DNA from 2 places in the Bacillus sp. SD127 genome. Region 1 is predicted to be linked to the other one. Evidence: predicted binding sites of a transcription regulator. Region 1 holds the regulator's gene; the other holds the start of a gene.

What was found. The regulator Rex, encoded in region 1, represses fermentation and respiration genes when NADH is low (regulators of the CRP and FNR family bind a similar motif). The targets are predictions, from matches to a motif close to TTGTGAAATATTTCACAA.
Region 2: ACQVGS_RS02195 (YwiC-like family protein) is a predicted target of Rex. The motif match lies at 1,849-1,866, and genes of this name have one in related genera.

The regions. Positions count from the first base shown of each region.
Region 1 is NZ_CP191226.1:3,628,805-3,634,266, forward strand. Features, by position in the region: gene ACQVGS_RS18845 (CPBP family intramembrane glutamic endopeptidase) at 1-96, shown strand, start outside; gene ACQVGS_RS18850 (DUF4305 domain-containing protein) at 93-284, shown strand; gene tatC (twin-arginine translocase subunit TatC) at 329-1,087, opposite strand; gene tatAY (sec-independent protein translocase protein TatAY) at 1,094-1,267, opposite strand; gene ACQVGS_RS18865 (redox-sensing transcriptional repressor Rex) at 1,289-1,936, opposite strand; gene moaC (cyclic pyranopterin monophosphate synthase MoaC) at 1,933-2,445, opposite strand; gene ACQVGS_RS18875 (ABC-F family ATP-binding cassette domain-containing protein) at 2,572-4,500, shown strand; gene tsaD (tRNA (adenosine(37)-N6)-threonylcarbamoyltransferase complex transferase subunit TsaD) at 4,728-5,462, opposite strand, start outside.
Region 2 is NZ_CP191226.1:416,271-421,732, forward strand. Features, by position in the region: gene ACQVGS_RS02185 (nitrate/nitrite transporter) at 1-200, shown strand, start outside; gene fnr (fumarate/nitrate reduction transcriptional regulator Fnr) at 311-1,027, shown strand; gene ACQVGS_RS02195 (YwiC-like family protein) at 1,060-1,779, opposite strand; gene ACQVGS_RS02200 (cyclic nucleotide-binding domain-containing protein) at 1,923-2,399, shown strand; gene ACQVGS_RS02205 (nitrate reductase subunit alpha) at 2,617-5,462, shown strand, end outside.

The sequences.
Region 1 (5,462 bases):
ACATTCGTCGTCATTATGCAGCTTGAGCCTGTTCAGAAATACCTTGAACAGCAAAGCACACAAATGCAATTGATTATTGGAGGATTATTTTCATGAGAAACCCGATAGTGTGGGGAATGATCTACTTTGCCGTAGGGTGCATCTTTACTTATCTCGCCGCAAGCTCGCCAGGCAGCATGTGGTCATTTTACTCCATCCTGCTGATGGTGTTCGCTGCATACAACATCAGCATTTCTTTTAAGATGTTCGCCTTTTCATTTAAAATAAAGAAGAACCAGAAATAAAGAAAATCCATTTCTCTCTATGAGAAATGGATTTTTTATGTTGGCTAAGAAGAAACGTCCTGATCGGCAGCACTGTTTTTCTGCGCTTTCCGATAGGCAGCCTTCGATATTAAAATACTGATTTCATACAAAATCAAGAGCGGAACAGTCACCATCATATGAGACAAAAGCTCAGGTGGTGTGATCAGAGCAGCAATCACAAGCAGCGTAAAGTACGCATACTTTCTGATTTTCGCTAAGAACATCGGTGTCACAATTCCAAGCCTTGTCAAAAACATAAGGATGACCGGCATTTGAAACAACAGTCCAAACGGAATCGTCAGCTGCAGAAGAAAATGAAAATATTCATTAATTCCAATCACCTGAGTGACATTCAAATCCTGAGATATCCGTTTCATAAAATCGACAACAAAAGGAAATAAAATATAATAGGAAAAAGATAAACCCGCTAAAAACAGCAAAATAGAGATCGGAATGTAGCTGAGCGTTACTTTGCGCTCCTTTTCATAGAGGCCCGGGCTCACAAAAGCCCAAAGCTGATAGAGAATAACCGGCGAAGTCAGGACAATCCCGATGATAAACGCAAACTGCATAAACACATAAAGCGGGTCTGTCAGATTAAACGCATTGAGCGTGAGCTCCTTCGCTTCATCCGTTTCTTGCAGATACACTATAATCGGCTTCGCTAAAAAAAATCCCGCGATAAAGAAAACGACAAACGCCAGCGCCACAACCAGCAATCGTTTTCGAAGCTCCGCAATATGCTCCAGCAGCGACATTTGATTCACTTTCATTTGTGTCATCCTAACTTACTGATTCTCTTTCTTTTTTTCCTCATCATCACTCGCTAATCCTTTAGTAGCGTTTTTGAATTCACGAAGTGTGTCTCCAGCCGCTTTTCCCAACTCAGGCAGCTTTTTGGGGCCAAAGATAATCAGAGCAACGATTGCGATAACAGCAAGGCTTCCAGGACCGATCGGCATATTTGGGCTCCTCCTTTCCGGTTACTCGATTTCCTCTAAAACAGAATAATGCTTCAAGAAATAAACCAGTGACTGAAGCTCTACAGCTAAATCTATATGATGAATTCGAATGTGTTCCGGCACATTCAAACGGGCCGGCGTAAAATTAAGAATACCCTTGATCCCTAACGCAACCAATCTGTCGGTAATCGATTGGGCCGCAACTGCGGGCACTGTCAGAATGGCAACTGATTCGCCTTTTACATGCTTTTCAAGATCATCGAGGTTAAAGACGGGCACACCGCCTACCTCAGTTCCTATTTTACTCTCATTTATATCAAAAGCCATAGAAATTTTTGTGTTATTATTTTTTGTGAAATTATAGTGAAGAAACGCTGTTCCTAAGTTCCCGACACCAATCAGGATAACGTCTGTCATTTCATCCTGATCCAGCGTTTTTCGGAAAAATGACAGCAAATAATCGACATTATATCCGTATCCTTTTTTGCCAAGAGCTCCAAAATAGGAAAAATCCCTGCGAATCGTGGCAGAATCAACCTTTACGGCATCGCTGAGTTCAGCGGATGATACACGCTGTTTTCCTGACGCATGCAGATTCTTTAAAAAGCGATAATAAAGCGGCAGCCGTTTTGCCGTCGCCTGCGGAATTTTTGATTGATCCTTATTCATTTTTGGTCCTCCAAATTATACTCGGATAGTTCTCTTTTAAAGTCACCGTTTTTCCCGCCTGTCTTTTCCAGCAAGCAGGTAGGGCCGATGACCATCCCCTTATCAAGCGCCTTGCACATATCGTAAACAGTAAGGGCACACACCGATGCAGAAGTTAGCGCTTCCATTTCCACACCTGTACTCCCTTTCGTTTTGACCTGTGCTTTTATATGAAGTATAACTTCTGTTTCTTTTATTTTCCAGTCAAACGAAATATCGACCCCGCTCAAGGATAGCGGATGGCACATCGGAATGATATTTGATGTTTGTTTCGCAGCCATAATACCCGCCACCTGAGCGACAGCAAGTACATCTCCTTTGCCGATATCATGGCTTTTTATTTTCTCGTACACTTCACTCTTCATGTGTACGCTTGATACAGCCGCCGCAGTACGGACAGTCGAAGATTTTTCGCTGATATCCACCATCTGGGCTCTGCCCTGTTCATTAAAATGAGAAAATCCATTCATAGTAAAAACTCTCCTTAAACAGATCATACACTATTTTCTTCTCTATGTCTTATTCGGCCAATGTATTGTTTGCTGAGTTCTGGTTCATAAGCTACACTTAACTTATTATAGCAGAGGTGAAATAATATGATGATCTTACAAATTAATCAGCTTTCCAAATCATTTGGTGCTGATACTATTTTAAACAATATAAAGCTGGAAGTCAGAAACCGTGATCGCGTCGCAATTGTAGGAAGAAACGGCGCTGGGAAATCTACACTCCTTAAAATTATCGCAGGTCACCTTTCATATGAAAAGGGTGAAATGATCAAGCCGAAAGATATCACAATGGGCTATTTGGCCCAGCATACCGGCTTGGATTCTAAGCTTACCATAAAAGAAGAGCTGCTGACTGTTTTTGATCACTTAAAAGCAATGGAAAAAGAAATGCGAAACATAGAAGAAAAAATGGCGGCAGCTGACCCAAGTGAACTGGAAAGCATCATGAAAACCTACGACCGTCTTCAGCAGGAATTTAAAGATAAAGGCGGCTATCAGTATGAAGCAGATGTCAGATCTGTGCTGCACGGTCTCGGCTTCAGCCATTTTGACGATTCAACGCAGGTGCAAAGCCTGAGCGGAGGTCAGAAAACAAGACTGGCCTTGGGTAAGCTTCTGTTAACACAGCCTGATCTTCTCATTCTAGATGAGCCGACCAACCATCTGGACATTGATACGCTGACATGGCTTGAACATTATTTACAAGGCTATTCAGGCGCGATTCTGATTGTTTCTCACGACCGCTACTTTTTGGACAAAGTGGTGAACCAGGTGTACGAGGTATCAAGATCAGAAAGCAAAAAGTATCACGGCAACTACAGCGCTTATCTAGACCAAAAAGCTGCCCAATATGAAAAGGATCTTAAGCTGTATGAAAAACAGCAGGATGAAATCGCCAAGCTGCAGGACTTTGTAGACCGAAATCTGGCGAGAGCCTCAACGACAAAAAGAGCACAAAGCCGCCGGAAACAGCTTGAACGGATGGACGTCATGTCAAAACCGCTCGGCGACGAAAAATCAGCAAATTTTCATTTCGATATTACAAAACAGAGCGGAAACGAGGTCCTGCGGGTTCAGGATCTGACCATCAGCTATGAAAACCAGCCGCCGCTTCTGACAGATGTGTCGTTTAGGCTTACAAGAGGAGAAAGCGCCGCTCTTGTAGGTCCCAACGGAATCGGAAAATCAACCCTGCTGAAAACATTAATAAACACATTGAAGCCGGATCAAGGAACAATAGCGTACGGTTCAAATGTCAGTGTCGGTTACTATGACCAGGAACAGGCTGAGCTGACTTCCTCTAAACGCGTCATTGATGAGCTGTGGGACGAGTATCCGGAGCTTCAAGAGAAAGAAATTAGAACGTGCCTCGGAAATTTCTTATTCTCCGGGGATGATGTGCTTAAACCCGTCCATTCCCTAAGCGGAGGCGAAAAAGCAAGAGTGGCCCTGGCAAAGCTGATGCTGCAAAAAGCTAACTTTCTCATTCTTGATGAGCCGACGAACCATCTTGACTTAGACAGCAAAGAAGTTCTCGAAAACGCCTTGATCGATTATCCGGGCACATTGTTATTTGTCTCACATGACAGATATTTTATTAACAGAATCGCAACAAGGGTATATGAGCTTTCTCCAAACCATATTGAAGAATATCTCGGAGATTACGATTATTATACAGAGAAAAAAACACAGCAGCTGGAATTGGAGAAAATGAAACAGCAAGAGGAAACTGAAAAAGCCACGGTTGCAATGAAATCCGACTCTAAACGTTCTTATGAGGAAGAAAAAGAATGGAAAAAGAAAGAACGACAACGACTCAGACGCATAGAAGAAATTGAAACGACAGTTCAAACCATAGAAGAAAAAATCAGTCATAATGATGAATTACTTTGTGATCCGGAAGTATATCAGGACCACGAAAAGGTACAAGCCATCCACGCTGACAACGAGAAACTCAATCAAGAATTGGAAAACCTATTATCAGAATGGGAAGAACTATCCACAGAAGAAGATTAAAAAAAGTCAAGCACCTCTTTTTTAGAGGTGCTTTTTATCCACAGAAAATAACCTTATAAGCAAACGAAGAAAGCGGTTTATACACAATATCCACAAAATATTCTGAATTTATCCACTTTATTAACAGCCTCTCAACCCCTTTACCCATCTATATCTCTATAATTACTCACAGATATGTGGATAAATTGAGAATTATCTGTTAATAACAATAAAAAAGCCTCACTCCATTATGTCGTGAGACCTTGGTAAGAAGTCAGTTCAAGACCAGGCTGGCCATTCATATCATATGATCCGCGAATCCCTTTTTCAAAAGCAATTGTACCGGCCGCAGCAATCATTGCAGCATTATCCGTACATAAGGATAGCGGAGGAATGATGAGCGCTGTCCCCTCATGCTGGGAGAATTCCTTCTGTAACGCAGCTCTGAGTCCTCTGTTTGCAGCTACTCCGCCGGCCAAAAGAACCTGTTTGACACCATATTCTTTTGCAGCGCGTGCCGTTTTTGTCACTAAGACATCAATGACGCTATTCTGAAAACTGGCAGAAAGATCTTCCGGCGCAATTTCCTGTCCTTTTTGAGCCGCGTTATGAAGCGTATTGATCACAGCTGATTTCAGCCCGCTGAAGCTGAAATTATAAGAACCTTCTTCAAGCCATGCGCGAGGCAGAGGAATAGTGTCATTCCCTGATTCCGCAAGCTTGTCAATCTGCGGTCCGCCTGGATACGGGAGATCCATTGTTCTCGCCACTTTGTCATAAGCTTCCCCTGCTGCGTCATCGAGTGTTTCCCCGATTACTTCAAATGAACCGTGTTCTTTCATATAAACCAATTCCGTATGGCCGCCGGAAACGACCAATGCAAGCGCTGGAAAAACAATCTCTTCTACCAGACGGTTTGCGTAGATATGGCCCGCTATATGATGGACTCCAACTATCGGAATCTGATGCGCAAAGCTCAATGC
Region 2 (5,462 bases), 1.1 Mb from region 1:
TTGTGTCTGCCATGGGCGGATTAGGCGGCTTTTTCCCTCCGCTGATTCTGGCGAGTGTATTTCAGGCGACGGGACAATACGCCATCGGATTTATGGCGCTTTCGGAAGTCGCGTTAGCAAGCTTTGTCATTGTCATATGGATGTATTGGCAGGAAAGAATGAAAACACACACAGAGAGAAGCGGGCACAGCGTAAACTGACGGGCCGCCGGCGATTGGGGAATTCACGAGATTGTAAGTTTTTTCTGAAAAGCGCAAATGATTTCACGTTACAATAGATACACAACGTGACTTTTCTTCGAGGTGAGCTTATGAACTTTCTCTCTGTTCGAACATCTGATAAGGATCTTATTTCCAGTGATCTTCATCAATTGCTGGAATCCATCAGCACAAAAAGAAAAATCAAAAAACACACATACCTGTTTCGAGAAGGAATGGATGCAGAAGAGCTTTATCTGATTCAGTCAGGACTCATTGAAATCGGGAAGCTGACGGCTGACGGCAAAGACCTGACGCTTAGAATCTGTCAAAAAAATGATATTGTCGGTGAATTAACACTTTTCACAGAAGAACCGAGATATATGCTCAGTGCAAAAGTGCTGGAGGATGGCGAAGTGCTCGTCATCAATAAAAGCAGACTTGAAAAGGAACTTATCCACAACGGTGCTTTGACATTTGAATTTATGAAATGGATGAGCACCCATTTGCGCAAAATTCAATCCAAAATCAGAGACCTTCTTCTTCATGGCAAAAAAGGGGCGCTCTACTCCACCCTCATCCGCTTGTCAAACAGCTATGGGGTGAACCGGAGTGACGGTATTCTCATTAACATTGCCCTGACAAACCAGGATTTGGCAAAATTTTGCGCGGCTGCAAGAGAGAGCGTCAACCGCATGCTGGGGGATCTCCGCAAACAAGGGGTTATTTCAATAGAGGATTCCGGAAAGATTGTACTGCATCAGCGGGACTATTTACGGTGTGAGATTGAGTGCGAAAATTGCCCGTTAGAGATTTGTAATATTGATTAAGAGGAAACAAGGACAGCAATATGTCCTTGTTTTTATCTTGTTAGCCAAATACACATGATGGCGAAAAAGAAGCACGCATTGACGATTTCAAGTATGCCGATCGTTTGAACAGGCCACTTCTTTCCGTGAAAAAACCATGCACGCAAACTGCTGGGGATAAAGGCGAGAACGGCCCATCCACCTCCGAGAGCTGCGGAAAGTAAGGGGAGGATCAGGTGATAGCCCCACGACCAGTAAGCAAATACTCTATTATTCTTCTCCCGGATCACCGACTTCACATAAAATGAACTTCCGATAAAAAACAAAGCAGATTGTGCGAAAATAAACCATGCCCAGCCGTCAAGAGTCTCCGTCCCCAGCCAGCAGCTGGCGAGTCCGCCTGTACAAAAGAATAAGACGCCCGCAAAATCATTCAGCAGCGCTCGTTCATTTTTTTGCCGGGCATAATACACATGAATGAGAAACAGCGGCAGCAAAGAAAAGGCAAGCCAGATAAAAGACGGCTTATGGATGACGGCGGCAAGCAAAAAGCTGCAGGCTGGAAAACTGTAAGAAATTATCCACTTTTGATAGGGTTTGATTTGTTTCTTTTTTAATGCCAGCGTAACAGGATAAACAGCCAAATAAAGAAAAAGCCAGCCTAAAAATAGGGGTATATGCCAAAGAACCGCTCCTCCCTTCACCATACCGAGGCAAAACGGAATCAGCAGCATGGCCCAAGCGCCGTGCTGCTTCGGAATAAGCGCCTTCATCGAAACACTCCTTTCTTGTTTCATTATAAAAGCAAAAATACCGCCAATAAGTGACATTCATCATATCATCTGTGAAATACATCACTGCTGTCATGGATCGGCCGGGCTACACTAAAGCTATCCTTAGCACAGGAGGCTTCCCTATGAATCAGTGTGACTATTTATTTTTTTTGAAACAACTTCCTATGTTTAATGAAGTGCCTCTATCCATTGTCGAAACATTGCTGAATAACGGGACGTTTATCCGCGGTTCATGTGATCAGGATCCATCTTTTCTCCATTCTCAATCCATTTATATTGTATTAAAAGGCAGTATTCGTTTTATTGACAGCAGGCTGCCTGAAGGGTCGCAAACCGTTGCGCTGTGGGAAAAAGGCGATGTGTTTCCCATCGATCAAAAAGGCGGGATGTTTTTATCTCCATTCATTTCAGTCCGAACATCCGAAGACATTCTTATGCTCAATATCCCTTTTTACATATTAAAGAAAATCATGTCCTATTATCCGCAGCTGCAAATGAATTTTCTGGTGATGCTCCAGCAAAATGTCTTTTTCTCTTATGAGCTGTTTTTGCGATACATGCATAGATCTCAGGACGAAAACGCTGAGCCCGATTCCTAAAAGGAACCGGGTTTTTGATCTTTGAATGAAAGACGGCTAATGACTCAGGCGTCCTGCCTGAACGCCGCCTTCATCACATCCTGTGAAAGTCCATTCCTTCTTCCTCATGTGAACTTTCTGTGAAAAAAGGGGAGTGTGTGACATAGTTCACAAGGAAACATCCTGCCTCTGTATATAGTGAATTTAGAATACCTGACTCGGAAGGAGTGAAATATTCATGAAAAAAAAGAAAATGAGTCCGTTGTTTAGGAGATTAAACTATTTCTCTCCTATTGAGCATCAATCAAATAAACATAGCCAAACAACCTATGAAGATCGTGATTGGGAGAATGTATACAGAAACAGATGGCAGTACGATAAGGTCGTCCGCTCCACCCACGGTGTCAACTGCACAGGGTCCTGCAGCTGGAATATATACGTGAAAAACGGCATCGTCACGTGGGAAGGGCAAAATTTGAATTATCCGTCAACAGGCCCGGATATGCCTGATTTCGAACCGAGAGGCTGTCCGCGGGGGGCCAGTTTTTCATGGTATATTTACAGCCCGCTCCGTGTGAAATATCCGTACGTGCGCGGTGTGCTGATCAATTTGTGGCGGGAAGCATTGCAGGCTCATCAAAACCCTTTGGAAGCATGGAAATCGATCGTTGAAAATCCGGATAAAGCGAAGTCCTATAAACAGGCGCGGGGAAAGGGCGGCTTTGTGCGCGCTGAATGGCCGGAGGTGCTGAAGCTGATTTCTGCTTCTTTGCTGTATACGGTTATAACATACGGCCCTGACCGGAATATCGGGTTTTCTCCGATTCCGGCTATGTCTATGATCAGCCATGCGTCAGGCTCGCGGTTTATGTCTTTGATTGGCGGCCCTATGCTCAGTTTCTATGATTGGTATGCGGATCTTCCCCCGGCATCCCCGCAAATCTGGGGCGACCAGACAGACGTCCCGGAAAGCAGTGATTGGTACAACTCAGGCTATATCATCACATGGGGCTCCAATGTGCCGTTAACGAGGACGCCGGATGCGCATTTTTTGGCAGAAGCCCGCTATAAAGGCGCTAAGGTCATCTCAATCAGCCCGGATTTCGCGGAATCCTCTAAATTTGCAGATGACTGGCTGAGCATCCGCCAAGGAACAGACGGCGCGCTTGCGATGGCGATGGGTCATGTGATCCTGCAGGAGTTTTACGTTAATCAGAAGACAGAGCGTTTCATAGAGTATGCAAAGCAATATACGGATTTCCCGTTCTTTGTCACTCTAACTAAAGAGGATGGCGTGTATACGGCCGGGCGTTTTCTTCATGCAAAGGACATCGGGCGGCAGACGGAGCATGATCAGTGGAAGCCTGCGATGTGGAATGAACGTACAAGCGCATTCGCGATCCCGCAAGGAACAATGGGCTCCCGCTGGGACGGCCAAAAGAAATGGAACCTGCACATGATAGATGAAGAAACAGGCGAATCGATTGAACCCCGGCTTTCGGTGCTCGGCATAGAGGACGAAATCGGCACGGTTCGAATCCCTTATTTCTCAAATGAGGGGAACAGAGTGCTTGAGCGAGATCTGCCTATAAAAAAACTGGCGCTGGACAATGAAGATGTGTATGTCACAACCGTATTTGACTTGATTTTGGCTAACTACGGCGTGAATCGGGGTATCGGGGAAAAATCAGCCTGCTCGTATGACGATCCTGAGCCGTTTACGCCAGCCTGGCAGGAGCAGGTGACAGGGATCAAAAAAGAGATGGTCATTAACATTGCCAGGGAATTTGCTCAAAATGCGATCGATACAGAGGGCCGGTCCATGATTATCGTAGGAGCGGGGATCAACCACTGGTTCAACTCAGACACGATCTACCGGGCGGTGTTAAATCTTGTTTTACTGGTAGGCGCCCAAGGCGTAAACGGCGGAGGCTGGGCTCATTATGTGGGACAGGAAAAACTCCGCCCTGCTGAAGGCTGGCAGACGATCGCCAACGCTAAGGATTGGGAGGGGGCGCCAAAGCTGCAAAACGGCACTTCCTTTTTCTATTTTGCGACTGACCAGTGGCGCTACGAGGATCAGCCGGTCAGTGACTTAGCATCTCCGATCGCGGCATCCTCCCGCTACAAGCATCACGCCGACTACAATGTGCTGGCGGCAAGACTCGGGTGGCTTCCGTCTTATCCGACATTTGATAAAAACGGAATTGACCTGTACAAAGAAGCTGAAAAAGCGGGAGCGAAGACAACAAAAGACGTTGCTGACTATGTGGCCCGCCAGCTTCAAGAGAAAAAACTGAAATTTGCCATTGAAGATCCTGACAATGAAGCGAATTTTCCGAGAAACCTGTTCGTGTGGAGGGCGAATCTGATCTCCAGTTCGGGAAAAGGGCATGAATATTTTCTCAAGCATCTCTTGGGAACGACGAACGGCTTGATGAATGACGACAGCGACAGCATCCGTCCGGAAGAAATCAAATGGCGCGAGCAGGCACCGGAAGGAAAGCTCGATTTGTTAATCAATCTCGATTTCCGAATGGCCGGTACCGCCTTGTATTCCGATATCGTGCTTCCGGCGGCGACATGGTATGAAAAACACGATCTCAGCAGCACTGATATGCATCCGTTTATCCACCCCTTTGCCCCGGCTATTTCGGCTCCTTGGGAATCGAAGTCGGACTGGGATATTTTCAAGGCTTTATCAAAAGCTGTCTCCGATCTCGCGGAAGAAGTTGATATGAAGCCGGTAAAGGAAGCTGTCGCCGCACCGCTCCTTCATGACACCATGCAGGAAATGGCCCAGCCTCTCGGAAAAATCAAGGACTGGAGCAAAGGCGAATGCGAAGCCGTCCCGGGGAAAACGATGCCGAACATTCAAGTCGTTGAAAGGGACTACAAGCAAATCTTTCATAAAATGACTGCGCTCGGCCCAAACGCCGCCTTAAAACCAAGCGGAACAAAAGGCATGAGCTGGTCGATTGCCGATGAATACGAATCACTCAAAAAAAGGCTGGGAGAAGTCACCACAGACAGTGTCGCAAAGGGATGTCCGAATATAAGCGAGGCCAAGCAGGCGGCAGAAGC